DNA from 3 places in the Micromonospora sp. NPDC047527 genome. Region 3 is predicted to be linked to each of the others. Evidence: riboswitches for the same ligand, from Rfam matches in the RefSeq annotation. Region 3 holds a riboswitch; each other region holds the start of a gene.
What was found. Region 3 has a riboswitch for cyclic di-AMP ahead of ABZ808_RS12340 (hypothetical protein). Riboswitches for the same ligand answer to the same signal wherever they lie in the genome.
Positions count from the first base shown of each region.

Region 1 (7,508 bases), on a different contig from region 3:
CGTCGTCGTTGGTGACCAGCACCCGCAGGGTCATCTCTCGACCGCCCGGTCGGCCAGCTCGTCGGGGGTGGTCCGCTCCTGCGGCCGGCTGTCCGCCGGGACCAGCCGGACGCGTTCCACCAGCCCAGTTATCGAGTCCAACCGGCCGGTGCCCAGGCCGTGCCGGGTCACGTTCAGCGCCCCGGCTGCGGCACCGGTGCGGATGGCGGTCCGGATGTCCCCGCCGCGAGCGACAACGGCGGCAACCCCGGCGGTCATCGAGTCGCCAGCGCCGCGCGGGTCGGCGGCCTCCAACCGGGGCATCTCCACCTCGAAGAGCTCCCCGTCGATCAGCGCCAACGCCGGCTGGTCGGCCCGGCTCACCACCACCGTCTCGGCGCCGGCGGCGTGCAGGTCGTACATCGCCCGGGTCAGCTCCGCGCTGTCGTCGCTGCTGGCGCGGCCGTCGCGGATCAGCTCCTCATGGCTCACCTTGAGGAAGAACACCCCGCCCTCCAGTGCCGCGCCAAGATGATCACCGGAGAGGTCGACCACCACCCGGCTGCCGTTGGCGCCGAGATCGGCGGCGAAGCGCCGGTACACGTCGGCCGGGACCAGCCACGGCGCGTTGGGCCCACTGAGGACGCTCACCTCGGCGCGGAGGCCCTCGCCGAGCGCCAGGTTGTACAACTCGTCGAGCTCGTGCCGGCTCAGCGGCTGCCCCGGCACGTCGGCGACTTCCTGCCGGGAGCCGTCCCGACGGTCGTGCACGTACCCGCCGCTACCGGAGTCACGGACCACCACCTTGAGGTCCACGCCCTCGCTGACCAGCAGTGGCTCCAGCACCTGGCCGATCTCGCCGCCGAGTGCGGCGCAGAGCACCACGTCGACCCCGAGCGACAGCACCATGCGGGCCTGCCAGACACCCTGCCCGCCGGGGTGCAGGTGCAGCTCGGGATGGTCGTTCGGCTGGTCCACCGTCACCGTCAGCTGCGGAGTGGGCGCGAAGACCATCACGTGCCCGCTCACCGAGCATCGCCGTTCATGTCTCCGCCCTCCGTCACGACCGGTGATATCCCCACAGCCGACGGTAGTGATAACGCACCGCGAATGCCGGGGCAACGGCCGGCGTCCGTCCGGGCGTTGCCAGCCTGACCGGGGTACGGGACGATCGTGCGACCATCGACGGCAGGAGACGGTGTGTTCAGCAGCGATACGTTCAGCTACACCGTCCAGGCCCGCTGCTCCCTCGCCGACGCGGCGGCGTTGCTGAGCGACCTGACCCGCCAGGGCGAGCTGCATCCGCTGATCATCCGGGTTCGCCGGGTCCCGCCCCGGCCTGGCGCCCGGGCCAGCTACACGATCAACGACCGGCTGGCCGCCGGCCCGCTGCGCTTCAAAACCACCTACCAGGCGGACGTGCTCGTCTGCGAGGACGACGAGATCGTCACGGTGGCCCGCCAGTGGCCGGCCACCACGGTGCGCAACCACACCCGGCTACGCACCGAGCCGGACGGCCTGGTCCGGATCGACGTCGAGATCACCCTGCGGGCGCCAGCGCCCCTTTTCCGGTACGCGTTTCGCCAGGCCAGAGCCGCCCACCTGGCCCTGGCGACCCGACTCGGCGCGGCCCTCGACCGCACCGACAACCCCCCAAATCCCGCCTGACCACACCCGCGCCCACGCCGCCCCGCCACGCCGCGAGCCGCCCTGCCCTCGCGCGCCGCGCCCCGTCCCGCCGCGAGCCGCGCCCGGCGCGCGGCGACCTCGCCATGATCGTGCTCGATCCAGGATGTAGTGGCCTCCGGCCGCTTGCGAGGCCACTACATCCTGGTTGCAGCGCGATCATGGCTGGCGTTGCCGGGCAATCGGGGTGCGGCAGGTGCCAGACCAGCCTGCTCAGCGGCCTGAGGGCCGACGGCCGGCGCCCCACATCGGAGAGGCGCCGGCCGGGTCGGGGTCAGTACACGGACAGGTGCACGTGGTTGGTGTGATCGCTGGACGGGTCGCCGCCCGCTCCGCTGTAGGACTTCCACCCGCTGCTGGGTAGCCAGATCTGCCTGTACCAGATCACGTACAGCACGGCGAGCCGGTCGGCGTTGCGGATGAAGTACGCGGCCAGGTTGTTGCCGTACGTCTTGTCGCCGCCGGTGGCGTCTCCGCCGAAGCCGTTCTTCTGCGCGGCGAAGTCGCAGGCCCGGCCCTTGGGGTGCTCGCCGGAGCCGCCGGAGCGGTGGCAGGAGACGTACCGGGTGAAGCCGGCGGCTTTGGCCTGGTTGAGGGCGTGCAGGGTGCGGGGGGTGATGCAGCCGTTGGCCGGGGTGGGGTCGTTGACGCTGCACGACTCGGACGGCCAGGAGCCGTCGGAGTTGCGCGGCGCGGCCTTGGCGTTGGCGCTGGAGGTGCCCCGGTTGGAGTTGGTGTCGGCGGTGGTGGTCTGCGGCTTGGTGGTGGCCACGGTCAGGGCTCGCTCGGCCTGTTCCTTGCGCTTGGCCATCACCTCGACCTGCTTGCGCTGCTCGCGGATCTCGCCGTCGAGGGCGACGCGGGTGCGGTTGGCCTCGTCCTTGGTGGCGAGGAGGTCGCGCAGTGCCCGGTCCTCGTTGGCGGCGACCACGTCCAGCGCGGCGGCCCGATCCATGAAGCCTTCGGGGGTGTTGGTGCTGAGCAGCGCCGAGACGGTGCTGAGCCGGCCGGTGCGGTACGCGACGCCGGCGATCTGACCGACCTTGCCGTTGCGCTCGTTCATCTCGGCTTCGGTGGTCTTCAGTTTGGTGGCGAGTTGCTGCTGCCGTTGTACGGAGGTGTCCAGGGCGCGCTTCGCGTCGAGGTAGCCCTTGCTGGCCGCTTCGAGCTGGGCCCGCAGGGCCGGGGTGCCACCCTCTTCGTCGTCGCTGGGTGCCGCGGCGGCCCGCTGGGCGGCCGGGGGAGCGGCCGAGGCTGCGCCGGCCGGGATCGCGACGCCGAGGGTGAACATCATGACGATCAGCGCCGCCAGTCGGGCGGCGGGGGGTCGTGCTGGTGCCACTATTCGTGTCCTTCCGTTAGCCGCCGACCGGGTTAGCTGACGGGTTCGGGACGGAAGATCCCTACCGCTGACGCGGATGCACCCCAGGAACGTGGTTCCCCGGTTCGCCCTCTCGGGCGATTAGGCGGCGGCCCCCACCGGCGCCGGGAGGGCGCCGCCGGGTGGTGGCCGAGACAGAGCCTACCGGTGCCGCTGGGGCAGGTGCAGCGAATGTGACGGACGGTGCGTACGTCGTCACCGTGAATGTCGACTAATGCGATGAAATCTCGGCAAATTGTCACCAGGTGACGGCACCGCAGGCACCGGGTGCGGCCCCGGGCTCGATCTGGAGCGTGGCGTGCTCGATCCGGAAGTCTTCCTGGAGGGCGGCACGCGCGGCGGTGAGCACGGCGCCGACCTCCGCGCCGGGGGCCATGGTCAGGTGTGCGGAGGCTACCTCCATGCCCGAGGTGAGCGTCCAGACGTGCAGGTCGTGCACCTCGACGACGCCGGGCACGGCGGCCAGCCGGTCGTGTACGGCGGTGACCTGGAGGTGTTCCGGGGCGGCCTGCACCAGGATGCGGACTGCGGCGCGGCCGAGCCGCCAGGTGCGCGGCAGGATGAACACGCCGATGGCGACCGCCACCAGTGGGTCGGCCCACCACCAGTCGGTGACCGTGATGAGCAGTGCCGCCCCGATCACGCCGACCGAGCCGAGCAGGTCGCCGAGCACCTCCAGGTAGGCGCCCTGGAGGTTGATGCTCTCCCGGGCCCCGGTGCGGAGCAGGGCGAACGCGACCACGTTCGCGAGCAGGCCGAGGACGGCCACCGCGAGCATCGGGCCGGCCACCACCTCGTGCGGGTCGCCGAACCGGCGGATCGCCTCGACCACCACGTAGATCGCCACGCCGGAGAGCAGGACGGCGTTGGCCAGGGCGGCGAGCACCTCGAGGCGGTAGAGCCCGAAGGTGCGCTGCGGGTCGCCGGTGGCCCGTTGGGTGGCGGTGATCGCGGCGAGCGCCATCCCGATGCCGAGCACGTCGGTGAACATGTGCCCGGCGTCGGAGAGCAGGGCCAGCGAGCCGGTGTGCAGGGCGGCCACCGCCTCGACCACCATCAGGGTGGCGAGCAGCCCGAATGCCGCCCAGAGTCGGCCCCGGTGCTGGTGCGCGGCATTGGCGACCGAGGCGTGGTGGTGGTCATGACCTGCACCCACGACACCCACCCTCCGTTGCCGTCCGGGACCGGGTCAAATGTATGCTCACATCGCTATGTATGCAACTGTCCGCCAGTGCCGACTCCGGGCCGCGCCGATTCGGATTCAGCCGATCGGGTCGATGGTGGTGAGCCGCTGGGTGGCACGGGACAGCGCGACGTAGAGCGTGCGTACGCCCGCCCCCGGATCCGCCCGGATCTCGCTCGGTGCGACAAGCACCACGCCGTCGTACTCCATGCCCTTGGCCTCCAGGCTGGTCACCACCTGCAACCGCGACGCGCCGAGCGCGCCGAGCCAACCGGCGACCTCGTCCCGGCGGGGGACCGGCGTGATCACCCCCACCGTGCCGTCCACCTCGGCCAGCAGGCCGGCGGCCGCCTCCACGACCGCGGTCTCCAACCCGGCTGCCGGCACCACCAGCTCCACCGGGTCGACCCCGGTGGAGCGGACGGCCCTCGGCAGCGGCAGGTCCGGATAGAGCCGGCGGATCTCGGCCGCCGCCACCGCGAAGATCTCCGCCGAGTTGCGGTAGTTGGTGGTCAGCGTGAAGTCGTGCCGCTTGCGGCGGCCCAACGCCTGGTCCCGGGCTCGGGCCAGCTCCTCCGGGTCGCCGGTCCACGCGGTCTGCGCCGGGTCGCCCACCACGGTCCACGAGGCCAGCCGGCCGCGCCGGCCGATCATCCGCCACTGCATCGGCGAAACGTCCTGCGCCTCGTCCACCACCACGTGCGCGTAGTCCCGGTAGTCCGCCGGGCGCTCCCGCGCCGCCGCGCGGGCCGCCCGCTGGCGGTCGCCGAGGGTGGTCAGCTCCCGGACCCCACCGGCGAGCTGGAACGGGTCGCGCCGGGCCCGCGCCGGCTGCGCCGGCTTGCCGAGCAGCGCGTCCAACTCGTCCAGCAGCGCGATGTCGGCGATGGTGAGGCCGTCGGTGTCCAGGCTCCGGTACGCCGCCTCGAGCATCCGGATCTCCGCGCCGGAGAGGATCCCGCTGGCGTACCGACGCAGCCGGTCCGGACGGGCCAGCCAACCGAGTACGTGCCGGGGGTGCAGCCGGGGCCACCACGCCTTGAGGAACTCGCGGAACTCCGGCCGCTCGGCGATCTCGCCCTCGAAGGACCGCTGCTCCGGCAGCCGGCCGGTGCCGGTGTTCAGACGACGGGCCTGCGCCCAGAGCGCGGCGAAGATCCCGTCGAAGCCGGCCCGGCGGGCCTCGTTGCGTCGGGCGCCCCGGTGCAGCGCGCGGTCCCGGATCGCGTCCAACTCGGCGCGGTCCAGCCGCAGCAACCCGCCCCGGTAGAGCAGCCGCAGCTCACTTGGCCCGCCCGGCACCGCGTCCCGGGCGGCCTGCTCCAGCACCCGACGCATCCGCAGCGAGCCCTTCACCGCCGCCACCTCCGGCGGATCGGTGCGGGTGGCCGTCATCCCCGGGAAGAGCGTGCCCAGCGAGTGCAGGGTCGCTGTGTCCTCGCCGAGCGAGGGCAGCACCGAGGCGATGTACTCGACGAAGACGGTGGACGGGCCGACCACCATGATGCCGCCACCGGCGTACCGGCTGCGGTCGGAGTACAGCAGGAAGGCCGCCCGGTGCAGGGCGACGGCGGTCTTGCCGGTGCCCGGTCCGCCGGCGACGATCGTCACCCCGGAACCGGGCGACCGGATCGCCTCGTCCTGCTCCCGCTGGATCGTCGCCACGATGTCCCGCATGCCCCGGCCGGTGGCCTGGGACAGGGTAGCCAGCAGCGCGCCGTCGCCGACCACCGTCATCCCCTCCGGCGTGGCGGTGGGGTCGAGCAGGTCGTCCTCGATGCGGGTGACCCGCTCCCGCCGGGACTGGATGGTCCGGCGCCGCACCACGCCCAGCGGCTGCGCCGGGGTGGCCTGGTAGAACGCGGCGGCGGCCGGCGCACGCCAGTCGACGACCAGCGTGGTGGCGTCCTCGTCGCGGATGCCGAGCCGCCCGACGTGCAGCACCTGACGGTCCCGCAGGTCCAGCCGGCCGAAGACCAGTCCCTCGTGTTCGGCGTCGAGGGTGTGCCGACGCTGCGCGGCGTGGAAGACCATCGCGTCCCGTTCGACGAGCGCGCCGAACGTGCCCACCCGGGCCATCCGGTAGCCGTCGCGCTCGGCGCGGACCGCGGACTGGCGCAGCTCGGCCAGTCGGGCGTACACCCGGTCGAGGTGCCGTTGTTCGACGGCGATCTCCTGCTCCAGGGCGGTCTGGTCGGTCAACGCACGCTCCTTCGATGTCGCCGGCGAGCGGCGCGAACCGCGCGGGCCAACCGCAGAAGGGTACGGCCCTCGCTCCGGTCCGGCGCGCCCGAGGTGCGGGAACGTGGTCAGGCACCCGTCCTGACGGCGCTCGCGTCGCTGGCCCGCGGCGGCGGTTCGGCGAGCACCCGACGCAGGACGCCGGTCAGCGCGGCGTTCACCTCGTCCGGACGCTCCATCATCAGCATGTGCCCGGCGCCGGAGCAGATGGTCAGCTCGGTGGCCGGCAGCGCCGCGGCGATCGACTCGGCGCACGGCGGCGGGGTGAGCCGGTCCCGGTCGCCGACCAGGGCGGCGGCGGGCAGGTGCGCGAGCGTGGCGAGGGTGTCCAGCCGGCGCTGGGCGCCGATCGAGGCGCGGAACCCACCGATCGAGCGCAGCGAGGCGTGGGCCACCGCCGAGGTCACCAGCCGGATGTCGGCCGGGTCGCAGCGGTCGCCGAAGAGCATCCAGCGGATGCTCGGTTGTAGCGCGCGCAGCAGCGGCCGGGGCGGTCGCCACGAGCCGCACCGGGCCAGTACGCCGGCCCCGGTCGTCTCGGCGAGCCGGATCAGCCGGGTGATCCGCGGCGAGAGTCCGTAGGCGGTGTGCGTGTGCCCCTCGGCGGTGGTCGAGACGAAGACCAGGCCGGCCGTGCGGGCGGCGAAGTGGGCGGGATGGCGGTGCGCGTACTCCATGATCGTCATGCCGCCCAGCGAGTGGCCGACCAGGACCACCCGACCGGCCGGCGCCACCGCGTCGATGACCGCCGCGAGGTCGTCCCCGAGCTGAGCCAGGGTGGCTGTGGGCAACGCCATGCAGCTGGACCGTCCGTGGCCCCGGGCGTCAAAGGTGACCACCCGCACCGCGCCGTCCGGCATCCCGGTGAGCGCGTCGAGTTGCCGGTGCCAGGCGCGCCCGTCCAGCGTCCAGCCGTGCAGCAGGACGGCGGTGACCGGGGCGTCCGCCGGCCCCGTGGTCTCGACGTGCAGCCGCACGCCGTCGGGCAGACCGACCTCGAACCGCTCCGGCATCGCCACCTCCCAGGGCCGCCAGGAA
Region 1 is NZ_JBEYTK010000009.1:99,011-106,518, forward strand. It holds gene ABZ808_RS27255 (5'/3'-nucleotidase SurE) at 1-34, opposite strand, end outside; gene ABZ808_RS27260 (PfkB family carbohydrate kinase) at 31-1,008, opposite strand; gene ABZ808_RS27265 (SRPBCC family protein) at 1,180-1,647, shown strand; gene ABZ808_RS27270 (hypothetical protein) at 1,940-2,959, opposite strand; cyclic di-AMP (ydaO/yuaA leader) riboswitch at 3,013-3,144, opposite strand; gene ABZ808_RS27275 (cation diffusion facilitator family transporter) at 3,285-4,202, opposite strand; gene ABZ808_RS27280 (AAA family ATPase) at 4,308-6,431, opposite strand; gene ABZ808_RS27285 (alpha/beta hydrolase) at 6,539-7,483, opposite strand.
Region 1: another riboswitch for cyclic di-AMP. It lies ahead of ABZ808_RS27270 (hypothetical protein); the one in region 3 lies ahead of ABZ808_RS12340 (hypothetical protein).

Region 2 (7,508 bases), on a different contig from region 3:
GGGGGCTGTGGCGTGGTCCCGGCCTGACGACGGCCACCGTCCTCTTCGTGGCGACCTGGGTGGCCGCCTCGCAGTGGATCCGCGCCGAACTGTGGACCACCCTGCTCGCGGTCGCGTACCTGCTGGTGATCACCGCCGCCGCGGACGCGGATGTGCGGTCCCGGCGTTCGCCGTGGCGGTCCCGCCCGCTGGTCTGGCTCGGCGAGGTCTCCTTCGCCTTCTACCTGGTGCATGTGCTGGTGATGACGAGCGTGCTGCGCTGGAGCGGGGACTGGGGGACCGGCTTCCGTGGCTGGCGCGGCCCGGCGGTGGTGCTCGGGTTCCTGGTGGTGAGCCTGGTTCTTGCCGGGTTGCTGCACCGCTTCGTCGAGACGCCGCTGATGCGCCGGCTCGCGCCGCGCCGCGCGGCCCGACCGGCGGCCGTCCCCCGGCAACGGACCGGTGACGCCGAGGCCGCCGGCAGCGAGGCCGCCGGCAGCGAGGCCCGTGGCAGCGGAGGCACCGACAAGCCCGACGAGCGATCGACGTACGCCGACTCGCGCTGACGGGGTCCATCCTGGTCGGACGCGGTCGGCGCGGCGTGGGTCGACACGCCCGGTGCCGATGCGCCCGATCGGGGCCGGCGGTAGCGTGGGACCGTGCTTCCGGTCGCCCTCACCTGTCCCCTGTGGTGGGTGGCGCGTTGGGCGACACGGGTGCTGACCGGCCTCGCCGTCGTCGCCGCCCTCGCGCTGGGCGCGGGCACCTCACCGGGTGCGCCGTCGACGCCGGCCGCCGGCGCGTCGACGGTCGCCGTCGGGTCGGCCGTGTCGTCGTACCGGCCCGCCTCGGTGGTCGGCGTCGGGCACCCGGCCTCCGCCGCCGAGATCACGGCCGACGAGGCCGGCTCGGTGCGCGCGACCGACCCGCAGCCGGCACCGCCCGGCGGCGAGGGTGCCCTGCCCGCCGCCGCGGTCGGGCTGCTGCCGGTGGGCCCGGCCGCCGACCGGTTGCCCCGCGCCGACGACCCGGCCAGCGCGGGTCCTCGCGACCCACCCGGGCGCTGACCCTCGGGACGCCCGTCCCGAGCCCTGCGGGACGCCCGTCCCGCCACCGCACCTGTCGACACACCGCTCCGCACCCCGCCGACCCGTGGCCCGCCCTGGCCCGGACGGTCGTGCGGCTTCCCATCGCAACGCTCTCTTGCCGAGGTGCCGACCATGGAGACCGTCGTCTTCTACCAGTTCCTGACCGAGGTGCCGCAGGCCGTCGCCATCTGGTCGGCCCTGCTCCTGCTGGCGCTGACCGTGCTCGCCGTCCTGGTCGCCCGTCCCGAGCGGGACACCCCGGCGGTCGACCCGGCGCCCACCGCCCGGGAGTTGGCCGCCGCCGAGGCCGCCGACCTGCGCCGGTACGCCGAGGAGGTGGCCGTCGCCGCGGCCGGCGCGGCGCAGACCGCCCGCCGTCGGCGCGCCGACTGGCTGACCGCTCAGGAGCAGGTGGAGCAGGCCTGGATCAGGTACGACGAGGCGGACGCCGCCGCCCGTCGGTTCGCGGGCGCCGGGGCGCTGCCCACCCCGCGTACGCCCCGCACGCCCACCGAGTACGCGGCCCGGGAGCGCTACCTGCACCAGGCGGCGATGGCGGCGCACTGGCGGGGAGACCTGGCCATGCGGCAGCTCAGCGACGTGTTCGGCCACCGGCACGGTTGGGATCCGCGCCGGCACCCGGTGGAGCAGGAGGCGCTGCTCCACCGGGCGATCCGCAACGCGAGGCGGGCCGACTACGAGGTCGCCGCCGCGCGGGAACGGTTGGCGTGGCGCGACGCCGAGTTGGCCGCGTCCTCGGCGCGTGCCCTGGCCGACGAGGCGTACGCGGCGGCGGCTCGGCTGCGGCCGACCCGGGCGATGCCCCGCCGAACCGTGCGGGTGGCGGCCCTTCCGGCTGCTGCGGCGCGCTGGCGTCCGGCCCGGGTGGGCTGAACGCCCCGAATATTCGGTGAGCCCGGTCACACCTTCCGGAAACCGGGCGGCTGACGCGTTCGGCCGGATTGTTCGCGCGGATGTGTCGGCATTGTCGACGACCTGTCCGCTTGTCGACCTGAGGTGCCGCCGTAACCGCTCGTCCTATCGAGTCACGTCAGTGGCAATACGCCCAGAAATTGTCGCGCCGCCTGAGGTTTACGCAGCTGAACCAGGCTTGGCAGGGTTCAGGCCGGCCAGTAGTGTCGTCCCGTCCGGTGCGGTAATCGATCGCAAGTGGCGACGCCGCGCTGACCCGCTCAATCGTGATCAACGAACCGGGGACCCACCAGTAAGTCCGGGGTGAATCCGCGAGCCACGGCCCGCGGTAGGGCGATCTTCCCGCCCGAATCCGTCAGCTAACCCGGTAGGCGGTGTCGGAAGGAGTTCCATCCTCATGCAGCACCCCTGCACCCCTCGGCCATTCCTCCGCCTTCACGGCGTAGCGGTACCCGCGCTTGTCCGTCTCGTGACGGTGAGCTGACCCCCCGGGTCACCGCCTTTCCCGCCCGGCCGCGCCGGGCGTTCCCCTGAGCGGTTCACCATCCGCGGACCACGGTCCGCGCGCTGGCGCCTGCCCGAATATCGGGCTGCCCCGGTGTGCCGCTCTCCCCCCGAACCGTGGAGGAACCGTGAAGCACACCCTGCAGCGTCAGCTGCGTCGTCTCGCCACCGAACGTCCGTACCAGATCGCCGCCGCCTCCGTCGCGGCCCTCGCCATCGCGACCACCACCGGCACCCTGGTTGCCGGCGGCGATGACGCCCCGGCCAGCCAGCACACCGCGACAACGGTCGCCGAGATGCGCAGCGACACCGCCGCCTCCCGCAGCGAGGCCCGCGTCCCGTCCCCCTCGGCCAGCACCGCCCCGAGCACTGCCGCCCCGTCCGCCAGCGCCGCGTCGCCCGCCGCCAAGGCCAGCAGCGACCCGGACGTGACCGCCAAGAAGGCGGCACCGAAGCCACCCGCCACCAAGGTGCTCGACTACGACTACCAGGTGCAGAACACGTACTACAACTGCGGCCCTGCGGCCACCCGCAACGCCCTCAGCGCCGCCGGCATCAACCGCACCCAGAATCAGCTGGGCGCCGAGCTGGGCACCACCGAGATGGGCACCAACTCGGCCCTGGACACCACCCGGGTGCTCAACGCCGAGGTCAAGGGCTCTCCGTACCAGACCCGGATGTTCGCCGGCTCGCCCAGCCCGGCCCAGATGGACCGCCTCCAGGCTGATGTCGTCACCGCGATCACCGACGGTCGCGGCGTGGTGGCCAACGTGGCCGGGGACGCCGTCGACACCAACGGCGGCTGGCACTCCTACGGCGGCGGGCACTACGTCGCGGTGGTGGGCTACAAGGACGACGGCCGTACCGTGCGGATCGCCGACTCGGCCGACGCGGCAAACGCCGAGTACTGGATGACCACGATCGACCTGGCCAACTGGATCGCCACCCGGGGCTACTCCGCCTGACCCAGGTGGAGTCCGAAGACGCCGCGGGCGCCGACCCCCACGAGGGGCCGGCGCCCGCGGCGTCTTCGTCGATGCCGGGGCGACGGCTCTCGTCGCGGGCTGCGAACCGTGGGAGACTGCGGCCGTGGTGGATGAATCGGGTGGTCACGCCGACCGTAGGCCGGTCCTGCTTCTGCTGCACGGCATGGGGGCGACAGGTGACGTCTGGCTGCCCTGGGCGCCACTGTTGGAGCAGCACTGGCCCGGGCGGTGGCTGGCACCCGACCTCGCCGGCCACGGCTGGTCGGCCCCGCTGCCGTCGTACTCCTTCAGCGGTTTCGCCCAGCGGGTCGCCCAGGCTCTGGCGCCCGGTGACCGCATCGTGGTGCTCGGGCACTCGCTGGGTGGGGTGGTCGGCCTGGCGCTGGCCGCCCGCGCGGCCGGGACGCCGGTGGACGCCGTGGTCGGGTTGGGCATCAAGGCCGTCTGGTCACCGGACGAGCTGACCCGCGCCGTCGACCTCGCCGCCCGCCCGGTCAGCTGGTTCGCCAGCCGCGCCGAGGCGGCCCGCCGCTACCTGCGGGTCGCCGGCCTGGCCGGCCTGGTCCCACCGGACGATCCGATGGTGGACGCCGGCCTGCGCCAGGTCGACGGTCGGTGGCGCCTCGCGATGGACACGAGCGCGTTCGCCGTCGGCGAGCCCGATCTCGCCGCGCTGCTGGCGGCGACCGACGTGCCGGTGGTGCTGGCGCGCGGCGAGCACGACCCGATGGTCACCGACGCGCAGCTCAAGGAGTACGGCGTGCCGGTCGCCACGCTGCCCGGGCTCGGGCACAACGCGCACGTGGAGGACCCGGCGGCCGTGCTGGCGCTGCTGGACGCGTATCGCTGAGCGGTGGGTCAGGTCAGGGGAGTGAGCTGCGCCGGCCGTTCGGTCGCCTGGTGCGTCGGCGCCAGCTCCCGGCGGGCGGCGGTCAGGAACGCCTCGGCGTACGCGTCGGCGGGGAAGTCGCCCAGGTAGCGTCGGCGGGTGGCCCAGCGCGCCTCGGCCAGCGGGTCGGTGTCGAGCAGCGAGGTCAGCACCTCGACCGCGTTCGACATGTCCCGCCGCAGCACGTAGCCCGACCCGGCCAGCGGGAAGTTCTCGGTGAACCGGTCGCCCTCGTCGCCCATGTCGGTGACCGCGTACGGCTTGCCGGAGTAGAGGTAATCCGAGATCACCCCTGACACGTCGGAGATCAGGGCGTCGGAGCGGTTGACGCACTCGGTCAGGCTCAGCTCCCGGGCTGCCGCGCCGACCACGTGCTGCCGCCCGGTGCGGCCCCGGTCGGCGACCAGCAGTTCGGTGAGCCGGCCCAGCTGACGGGCCGAGGTCGGGTTCTGCGCGGTGTAGGGGTGGGCCCGCAGGATCACCGTCGCGCCGCGCTCCAGCAGCCGCCGCAGCAGCTCCTCGGCCACCGGCAACGAGCAGTAGTCGGCGTCGGCGTGGTGCCCGGTCCAGGTCGGCGTGTACAGCACCGTGGGGTGGGCCAGCCCGATCGCCGGCTCGGGGCGTACCTCGATCGACTCGACCTGGGGTCGGCCCACCACGACGAACTTCTCCGCCGGGATCTGCACCCCTGCGCGGGCGTACCGGTCGATCGCCGCCGGACCGGCCACGAAGATCCGGTCGAAGATTCCCGACACCGGGTTGGCGCTGGGCGCCTTGTCGCTGTCGCCGTGGTGCAGCTGCACGTGGGTGAGCTGGGTGAACCGGATGCAGTGGCTGTTCTTCGCGCCATGGTTGACGTAGAAGGCCACCCGCAGGCTCGGCACCAGCGCGTCGTCCATGGCCCGCAGGGTGGGGCAGTAGACGACCGGCGCGCTGGTGGCCGCGGCGATCGGCGCGAGGAACTCCGGCTCTCGCACCATGACCATGAACGGGCGGCCGATCCGCTCCAGGTACGGCAGCCACATGGTGACCTGGTACTCGGAGCCGGACGGCGCGGAGAAGTGGAGCAGGAACTCCGGCTGGTGCCGACGCAGCGCGCGGGCGACCGGGCCGCCGCCGCTGCTCGGCCGGAACCGTCGCTGGGCCAGGTCCAGCGCGACGGCACCGGCGCCAGCGCCCACGAGCAGGCTGGCGGCCAGTGCGACGGTGGCGGGCAGGGTGAGCGCGGCGGCCAGGGCCACGGCGGCGAGCAACCCGAGCAGGCCCACACCGAGTTGACCGGCGATCAGCGGGGTCCAGGTCCGTACCGGCAGGTTGGCCGCCCGGATCTCCAGGTTGCCGGCGGCGCGCAGCGGCCCCACCAGCAGCACCAGCCCCAGCAGGACCAGCGCGGTGGCGACCAGCGCCAGGTCGACCCCGTCGTCCAGGCGCCGGGAGTAGCCGACCAGCACGGCGGCGGCGATCAGCGCGGTCTCGGCGACGAGGTCGGCGCCGGGCCGGATCCGCTGTTCGGCGGCGGCCGCGACCAGCGCGGCGATGGCCAGCGCCAGCCCCCATCCGGTGGCACCGGTCAGCGCCACCACGACGAACGCCAGTACGGCCAAGCCGACGCTCAGGCACCGAGCGGCCAGCTTTCGGATCAGGTCACCACGCATGCCGCTCCGTTCGCCGCCGTCCCGCTTCCGGTGCCCGCGTCAGCTCGCGGCGATGGTGCCAGCCGACACCTCGACCCGCCCCGACCCAGGCTGGGCCGGCACGGTGGCCTGCGTCGGCCCGTCGCCGGGCGCCCGGCGTACGTCGATGACCTGGCCGGTCAGGTCGGACACGAGCACGTCGAGCGACGACTGGGCGACGGCCTCCGCGGCGAGCAGGGTGTGCTCCGGCTCCTCGCCGAAGGCCCGCGTCCGCATCGGGGTGGCCGTCCGCTCCGGGTTGATGCAGTTGACGCGGACGCCGACGTCGGCCCACTCGTCGGCGAGCGCCTGGGTCAGGTTGACCAGGGCGGCCTTGGTGGCCGAGTAGAGCGCGTAGCGAGCCCGACCCCGGGTGTACGAGCTGGACGTGTAGAGCAGCAGCTGACCCTTGGTCTGCTGGAGGTAGGGCAGGGCCTGACGGGCGATGGTGACCGGGCCGACGAAGTTGACCTGCAGGAGCCGGTCCATCGTCTCCTCGTCCATCTCGGCCAGGGCGCCCCGCTCCAGGATCCCGGCGGTGACCACCACGTGGTCGATCCGGCCGGTGGCCTCGAAGGCGGTCTTCAGGGCGGCCTCGACGTCCTCGGCGCGCTCCACGTGGGTGCCGGTGGTGGAGCGGCTGAACGGGAAGACCTGGGCGCCGTAGCGCCGGGCCAGCTCGGTCAGCTCGTGGCCGATGCCGTAGCTGCCGCCGAACACCACGATGGTGCGCCCGGTCAGCTCCTCGGTGTAGCTGCGGTGGTCGGTCAGCCGGGGCGCCTGCGCCGCGGCGAGCTGGAAGAGCTTGTCCGCCAGGTGTACGTCGACCGGGTGCGTGACCTTGATGTTCTCGTCCGAGCCGTCGATCACCTTGATCGGGGTGCCCGGCAGGTAGCGCAGGACCACGCCGCAGTCGTCGGTGGCGGCGAAGTCGGGGTCACCTTCGGCGAACCGGTACGCCTCGCGGATGGTGGGGGAGCGGAACGCCTGCGGGGTCTGGCCGCGCCGCAGCCGGGAGCGCACCGGGATGTCGGTGATGCAGTCGTTCTCGTCCACCTGGATGATCGTGTCCGCGGACGGGATGGCCACGTCCACGGCGTCGTAGGTCCAGAGCGCGTTGACGCACTCGCGGACGATCCGGCCGCTGAGCAGCGGGCGTACCGCGTCGTGGAAGAGGATGTTGCAGTCGGCCGGGCCGACCGCGTCCAGGGCGATCCGGGTGGTCGCGTTGCGGGTGTCGCCGCCCTCGATCACCTTGGTGACCTTGCGCAGGCCGGCCTTCTCGACGATCTGCTGGGCGTCCTCGACGTGGCCGGTGGCCATCAGCACGATGATTTCGTCGATCTCCGGTGCGGCCTCGAAGACCGCCAGGGTGTGCTCGATGATCGGCTTGCCGGCGATCTTCAGCAGCTGCTTGGGGATGCCGAGGCCCAGCCGGGTCCCGGTGCCGCCAGCC
Region 2 is NZ_JBEYTK010000003.1:450,763-458,270, forward strand. It holds gene ABZ808_RS15075 (acyltransferase) at 1-545, shown strand, start outside; gene ABZ808_RS15080 (hypothetical protein) at 639-1,046, shown strand; gene ABZ808_RS15085 (hypothetical protein) at 1,200-1,961, shown strand; cyclic di-AMP (ydaO/yuaA leader) riboswitch at 2,248-2,389, shown strand; gene ABZ808_RS15090 (C39 family peptidase) at 2,633-3,469, shown strand; gene ABZ808_RS15095 (alpha/beta hydrolase) at 3,594-4,340, shown strand; gene ABZ808_RS15100 (CDP-glycerol glycerophosphotransferase family protein) at 4,349-6,034, opposite strand; gene ABZ808_RS15105 (bifunctional cytidylyltransferase/SDR family oxidoreductase) at 6,074-7,508, opposite strand, start outside.
Region 2: another riboswitch for cyclic di-AMP. It lies ahead of ABZ808_RS15090 (C39 family peptidase); the one in region 3 lies ahead of ABZ808_RS12340 (hypothetical protein).

Region 3 (7,508 bases):
TGGGCAGCGTCGAGTACGCGGTGACCGTGCTCGGCACCCCCCTGGTGGTGGTGCTCGGCCACGACTCCTGCGGTGCCGTGCAGGCGGCCCGTGAGACGGCCGCCACCGGCACCTCACCCGGAGGGCATCTGCGCACGGTGGTCGACGCGGTGCTGCCCAGCCTGCGGCGAGCCACGGCCGAGGGAGTGGACGACATCGACGGCATCGTCGACATCCACATCGCACAGACCGTCGAGACGCTGCTCGGGCAGTCGCCGGTGCTGGCCGACGCGGTGGCGCAGGGGCGGTGCGCGGTGGTGGGAGTGTCGTACCGCCTCGCCGCAGGTGGAGTGCGTCCGGTGACCCCCGTACCGGCCGGTGCCGCGACGCTCGACGTGCCCGCCGCCCCGGACGGCCCGGCGGCGCCCGCCGCCGCCTGACGTAGCCCGAGACCCGCGACGAGGGCCGCCCCGCGCGATGCGGGGCGGCCCTCGTCGACTGCTGTAGGCGTGGTCAGAGCAGCGACATGTGGACGTGGTCGGTGTGGTTCGACGGCCCGCTGTACGAACTCCACCCGGTCGCCGGGAACCAGATCTGTCGGTTCCAGATCACGTAGTAGATGCCGAGTCGGTCGGCGTTACGGATGAGGAACGCGGCGACGTTGTTGCCGTACTTGCGGGTGTCCTCGTTGTGCCACGGGGCGAAGCCGCTCTTCTGCAGCGACCAGTCGCAGGCGCGGCCCTTCGGGTGCTCCCACGGCCCGCCGGGGCGGTAGCAGCCGACGAAGCGGTTGAAGCCGGCCAGCTTGACCTCCTTGTACGCGTGCAGCGTGCGGGGCGTGACGCAGCCGGAGGTGGTCGGGTCGTCCTCGCTGCACGACTGCGGCTTCCAGTCACCGTCGGCGGTGCGACCCGGGCCGATCTTCGCGACCCGCGAGGTGGCATCCACCAGGCCGCCGGTGAAGCCCTTCCCACCGACGAGGGAGAGCGCCTTGTCCGCCTCGCTCTTGCGCTTCGCCATCAGTGCGGTCTGCTTCTGCTGCTCGCGGACCTCCGTGTCGAGGGCCAGCTTGGCCTGCTCGGCGCGGGCCTTGACCGTGTTGACCTCGGCGAGCTTCTTCTCGTTGACCATGTTCATCTCGTCGAGCGTCGCGGCGCGCTGGACGAACGAGTCGGGAGCGTCGCTCTCCAGCAGCATCGCGATCGCGCCGATCCGGCCGGTCCGGTACGACTGGGCGGCGATCTGCCCGACCTGCGGGGCCAGCGCCTCCAGGTCGGCTTTGGCCCGGTCGACCTCTATCGCGAGCTCCAACTGCCGCTTCTTGGATTTGTCCAACTTGGACTTGGCGGCGGAGTAGTCGCGGTTGGCCTGCTCGATGACGTCGTTGAGCAGCTTTGGCTCGCTGTCCTCCTCGTGCCCGGACGGTGTGGGGGTCGCCGGGGCGGCGTGGGCTGGGAGGGGCCCGGCAAGCACGGTCAGTGCGGCGATCACGGCCACCACGGGTGTCAACCAGCGGCGTAGGGGTGCCGTCACAATGTTCCCTTCCGTCGACCGCCGACCGGGTTAGCTGACGGGTTCGGGGCGGAAGTGGCCCCTACCGCTGCTGCGGATTCACCCCACGTGCCTGGGTCCCCGGCTCGCCGGTTGGCGATTGGGCGGTGGCACCGCAGGCGCCGCTTCGCGCCTACATCGGTAACCGGCAGCGAGGTTACCCGAGAGTCGACCGGGTGAGCTACGCCTGGATGCCCACCAAAAGCGTCATTTCGCCATGGCGTTGAGTGACCAGTGACGTGGCCTCCAGGACGACTGCCCGATCCGGTCACGCTGAGGAGTGTCACCATGCCGTATCTGTGCTCCTGTTCGACTGCGGCCACGGATCGGTGGCGGTGGGTGGGGGTGGGGTCCGCGTCTGGTCCGGCCCGTCGGGTCGATCCGTTCGCGGTGAGCCGAGTGCCGCCAGTGCCTCTGCCCGGTCCGGTCGGGGGCGCGGGGCGGGAGCATCGGCGGACGGGGTGGCATCCGACCGCCCGGCCGCGGTCACCACCGCGGCCAGCCCGGTGGTCAGCGGCACGGCGGCGATCAGGCCGAGTGTGGCGACCGCGCTGCGAACGATCTCCTGCGCGAGGAACTCACTGGTGAGGATCTGCGCGATCGGCCGCGAGTCGGCGGTGAGCAGGAGCAACAGGGGGAGTGACGCGCCCGCGTACGCCAGGACGATGGTGTTGACCGTGGAGGCGATGTGGGCGCGGCCGACCCGGGTGGCCGCCCGGTATAGCTGCAACCGGGTCAGCCCCGGGTTGGCGTTCGCCAACTCGGTGACGGTGGCCGCCTGGGTGACCGTCACGTCGTCGAGCACGCCGAGCGACCCGATGATGATCCCGGCGAGCAGCAGACCGTGCAGGTCCACGTCGCCCTGGAACATCGACAGCGTCGTCGCCTCCTCACTGCCGAAGCCGGTGAGGTGGGTGGCGGCCGTGGCGATGGTGGCGAGTACGCCGGTGAGGATGAGGCTGCCCAGGGTGCCGAGCACCGCGACCGAGGTCTGCGCGGTGACCCCGTGCGTCAGGTAGAGCACCACGAACATGATCAGCGCGGCGCCGACCACCGCCACCAGCAGCGGTGACCCCCCGGCGGCGATGCCCGGCAGCACGAAGGTGAGCAGGATCGCGAAGCTGGCCGCCAGCCCCGCGAGCGCGGCGAGGCCCCGCCATCGGCCGAACGCGACGATCGCGGCGGCGAAGACCACCGCCAGCCACAGCAGCGGCGTTCCCCGCTGGTGCTCGGCGATGTTCCAACTGCTGGCGGCGGGATCGGTCGGATCGGTCAACTCGACCATGATGACCTCGTCGCCCACCGCCACCCGGGGCGCTCCGGGCCCGGCGGGGACCGGGGTCTGGACCTGCTGCCCAGCGCTCGGCCCGTCCTCCACCCGTACGTCCACCGTGCCGCACGGCCCGTCCCCGGCGGCCGATGTGCCCTCGGGGTTCGCCGCCGGCGGGCAGGGCTCGGTCACCACCCGGGTCACCGTGCCGTGGTATCGCGGCACGTCCGCTTCGCCACCGGCGCGCGGTGACCCGTCGCGCGGCCAGAGCACCACCGCGGCGAGGACGGTGGCCACGAAGAGCGGCACCACCGTCGCGACGAGGATCCGTCGCACCCCCGGCGGGGCGGGCGGAGCGGAACGGCTGTGGTCGGAACCCAATGCGAGAACTCCCAACGATCCGGTGCGGGGTACGTGTCAGCGGACCGGTCGGTTCACCGTTGACAGGGAAACGGCTGCGAGAGGCGCGATGGACCGCCGACTGACGATCGTTCGATCACGGACGGTAATCGCCCGGCACGGTTGACCGGCAGTGGCGCCACGACGTGGTGGCGCCGCAGCCTGGGTGTGCGGCGTCGTATGGAGAGTCATCCTGGGAAATGCTAACCAGGCCACAGCGGGCTTGCAGTTCGTGACGGGGTGTCGGATAGGCGAACCACTCGCGTGGCGGCCACCGGCGGGGCATGTTGGAGGAATGCCCGCTCCGTCAGCGCCCGACCCCGACCGCCAGCGGCACGCCACCCCCGCCGCGCCCACGCAGCACGCGGAGCACGACAAGCACGCGGGGCATGACAAGCACGTCGGGCACGATCCGGCGATGTTCCGTCGCCGCTTCTGGGTCTGCCTGGTGCTCACCATCCCGGTGGTCCTGACCAGCCATCTCGTCTCGGATCAGCTGGGCCTGAGCGACGTACCGGGCCGATCCTGGGTGGGCCCGGTGCTCGGCTCGGTGGTGTTCTGGTGGGGCGGCTGGCCGTTCCTGGTCGGCGCGGTCCGGGAGGTACGGGACCGGGCACCGGGCATGATGCTGCTGATCGCGATGGCGATCACCGTGGCCTACACCGCATCGCTGGCCACCAGCGTGGGCGCCTTCGACCTGGACTTCTGGTGGGAGTTGGCCGCGCTGGTCACCATCATGCTGCTGGGGCACTGGCAGGAGATGAAGGCCATCGGGCAGGCGCGGGGCGCGCTCGCGGCGCTGGCCGCGCTGCTGCCGGACGAGGCCGAGCGGGTGGCTGCGGACGGGCGGGTCGAGGCGGTGCCGGTGACCGACCTGCGGATCGACGACGTGGTGCTGGTCCGCCCGGGGGGTCGGGTGCCGGCGGACGGCCGGATCGTCGAGGGTGACGCCGAACTGAACGAATCGATGATCACCGGTGAGTCCCGGCCGGTAGCGCGGTCGACGGGCGATCGGGTGGTGGCCGGTACCGTCGCCACCGACTCGGCTGTCCGGGTCCGTGTCGAGGCGCTCGGTGAGCAGACCGCCCTCGCCGGCATCCAGCGGATGGTCGCGCAGGCGCAGGCCTCCGGTGGCCGGGCGCAACTGTTGGCCGACCGGTTCGCCGCCGCGCTGTTCTACGTGGCCACCGGCACCGCTGTGCTGACCGTGCTGGTCTGGACCGCGCTCGGTCAGCCCGACGAGGCGGTAGTCCGCGCGGTCACGGTTCTGGTGATCGCGTGCCCGCACGCGCTCGGTCTGGCCATCCCTCTGGTCGTCGCGCTCTCGACCGCGCTGGCCGCGCGGTCCGGAATCCTGATCAAGGACCGGTTGGCGTTGGAGCGGATGCGGACCGTCGGCGCGGTGCTCTTCGACAAGACCGGCACCCTCACCCGAGGCGAGCACGTGGTCACCGACGTGGTGGTGGCGGCGGGCACCGAGCGGGGCGAGGTGCTGCGGATCGCGGCGGGCGTCGAGTCGGACAGCGAGCATCCGCTGGCCCGGGCGATCGTGACGGCGGCCGGGCGTGCCGGCCCGGCCCCGGCTGCCAAGTTCCGATCGCTGCCGGGCCGCGGTGTGCAGGCCACCGTCGACGGTACGGAGTACGCGGTGGGCGGGCCGGCGCTGCTGCGGGAGCTGGGCCTGTCGCTCCCGGCGGAGTTGAGGGAGGCGACCGGGCGGTGGTCGGCGCGGGGCGCGGCGGTGCTGCATCTGGTGCGGCTGCCGGGGACCGTGCTCGGCGCGTTCGCGTTGACCGACGAGGTGCGTCCGGAGGCTCAGCGGGCCATCGGCGAGCTGCGTGCCGAGGGCGTACGGACGATCGCCATGATCACGGGTGACGCCCGTCCGGTGGCCGAGGCGGTCGCGGCCCAACTCGGCTTCCGGCCCGGAGTCGACGAGGTCTTCGCCGAGGTGCTGCCGGCGGAGAAGGACAGCCGGGTGGCCGAGCTCCAGGGGCGAGGGCTGACCGTGGCGATGGTCGGCGACGGAGTGAACGACGCGCCCGCGTTGGCCCGAGCGGACGTGGGCATCGCGATCGGGGCGGGCACCGATGTCGCGATCGAGTCCGCCGGGGTGGTGTTGGCGTCGTCGGACCCGCGCGGGGTGGGTGCCGTGGTCCGGCTGTCCCGGGCGTCGTACCGGAAGATGCGGCAGAACCTGGCCTGGGCGGCGGGCTACAACGTGGTGGCGCTGCCGCTGGCGGCGGGAGTGCTGGCCTGGGCGGGTGTGGCGTTGAGCCCGGCGGTGGCCGCGCTGTTGATGTCCGCGTCCACCATCGTCGTGGCGCTCAACGCGCAGTTGCTGCGCCGAGTCCGTCTCGACCCGGCATCGGACTGAGGGTCGTCAGCCGCGCTTCATGAGCCGGCCGACCGCCGCCATCATCTCGGTGGCCATCTCGTCGGCCCGGCCCTCGGCCGCCCCCTCGTGCATGCAGTGCCGGGCGTGCCCGTCGAGCAGGCCCAGGGCAACCTTGTCGAGTGCGGCCTGGATCGCGGAGATCTGGGTGAGCACGTCGATGCAGTAGCGGTCCTCGTCGACCATCTTCTCGATGCCCCGGACCTGCCCCTCGACGCGCCGAAGTCGCGTGAGTAGCTGGTCCTTGCTGGCGGTGTATCCGCGGATCGGGGTCGGTGCGGTCATGGCGACCAGGATAGCGTACCCCTGGGGGGTATGGTACTGTCGCTCTCGCCGGGATACCCCCACCGGGTACCGGTACATGACAAGGGCACGGATCCGTCTCCGACTTACCCCCGGGGGGTATAGGCTCGGAGATGACAGAGGGAGACATTCGATGGTCAGCACGACGTACCAGGTGAAGGGCATGACCTGCGGGCACTGCGTCAGCGCGGTCAGCGCCGAGGTGGGCGCCATCGCGGGCGTGCACGACGTTCAGGTCGACCTCGGCACCGGCCAGGTCACCGTCAGCAGCGAGCAGCCGGTGGCCGTGGAGTCGGTCCGGGCCGCCGTCGACGAGGCCGGCTACGACCTCGTCGAGGCGTGATCGGGCGGCCCGGGATGAACACGGTGACCAGGCTGGGCGGTTTCGCCCTCGGTCTCGCGGCGGTCTTCGGCGCGGCGTACGGGATCGGCCGGGTCGCCGACCCGGCCGCCCCGAGCGCCGAGAGCCGGCACGACGGCGGCGCCGCCCACACCTCGGGCCCCACCGCGCACGACGAGGCGGCCGGTCTGCTCCCCGGTGGTCTGCTCGTCTCCGACCGTGGCTACACCCTCGAACCGGTCGCCGCGCCGGCCGGCGAGTTCGCGTTCCGGATCGCCGGGCCGGACGGCCGCCCGGTGACCCGGTACGACGTGGCGCACGACAAGCGGATGCACCTGATCGTGGCCCGGCGGGACCTGTCCGGCTTCCGCCACGTCCACCCCGACCTCGCACCGGACGGCACCTGGCGGGTCGACACCCCGCTGGCCGGCCCCGGGCAGTGGCGGGCGTTCGCCGACTTCACCCCGACCGGCGGTGAGCCGCTGACCCTCGGGGTGGACGTGACAGTCCCCGGCGCGCTGACCGAGCGGCCCCTGCCCGCCCCGGCCACCAGCACCACCGTCGACGGCTACACGGTCACGCTGACCGGTGAGCCGCAGCCCGGCCGCACCTCACCGCTCACCCTGACCATCAGCCGAAACGGGCAGCCGGTCACCGACCTGGAGCCCTACCTGGGCGCGTACGGGCATCTGGTGGCACTGCGCCGGGGTGATCTGGCGTACCTGCACGTGCACCCGGACGGGACACCCGGCGACGGGCGGACCAAGCCCGGCCCCGCCGTCACCTTCCTGGCCGAGGTGCCGTCGGCCGGTAGCTACCGGCTCTACCTCGACTTCCGGCACGGCGGGAGTGTGCACACCGCCGAGTTCACCGTCGTGGCCGGCACCCCACCGGCCGACGCCCCGCCCAACGGCGGCGACCCGAGCGGACCCGCACCGACCGACGGCGCCGACCACGGCACCCCCGGCCACGGGCACAACTGACGGGACCAGACGATGACCACCACCAGCAGACCGCTGCCCGAGGCGCCGAACCGGATCGAGCTGGCCATCGGCGGGATGACCTGCGCCGCCTGTGCCGCCCGGATCGAGAAGAAGTTGAACCGGATGGACGGGGTCAGCGCCACCGTCAACTACGCCACCGAGAAGGCGACCGTCCGGTACGTCGACGACGTCACGCCGGACGACCTGATCGAGACCGTGCAGAAGACGGGCTACACGGCGGCTCTGCCGTCGCCGCCGGCCACCACCGAGGAGCCGGTGGACCCGCTG
Region 3 is NZ_JBEYTK010000002.1:745,072-752,579, forward strand. It holds gene ABZ808_RS12335 (carbonic anhydrase) at 1-419, shown strand, start outside; gene ABZ808_RS12340 (hypothetical protein) at 493-1,512, opposite strand; cyclic di-AMP (ydaO/yuaA leader) riboswitch at 1,517-1,647, opposite strand; gene ABZ808_RS12345 (YibE/F family protein) at 1,814-3,181, opposite strand; gene ABZ808_RS12350 (heavy metal translocating P-type ATPase) at 3,618-5,576, shown strand; gene ABZ808_RS12355 (metal-sensitive transcriptional regulator) at 5,583-5,879, opposite strand; gene ABZ808_RS12360 (copper ion binding protein) at 6,031-6,240, shown strand; gene ABZ808_RS12365 (hypothetical protein) at 6,255-7,220, shown strand; gene ABZ808_RS12370 (heavy metal translocating P-type ATPase) at 7,233-7,508, shown strand, end outside.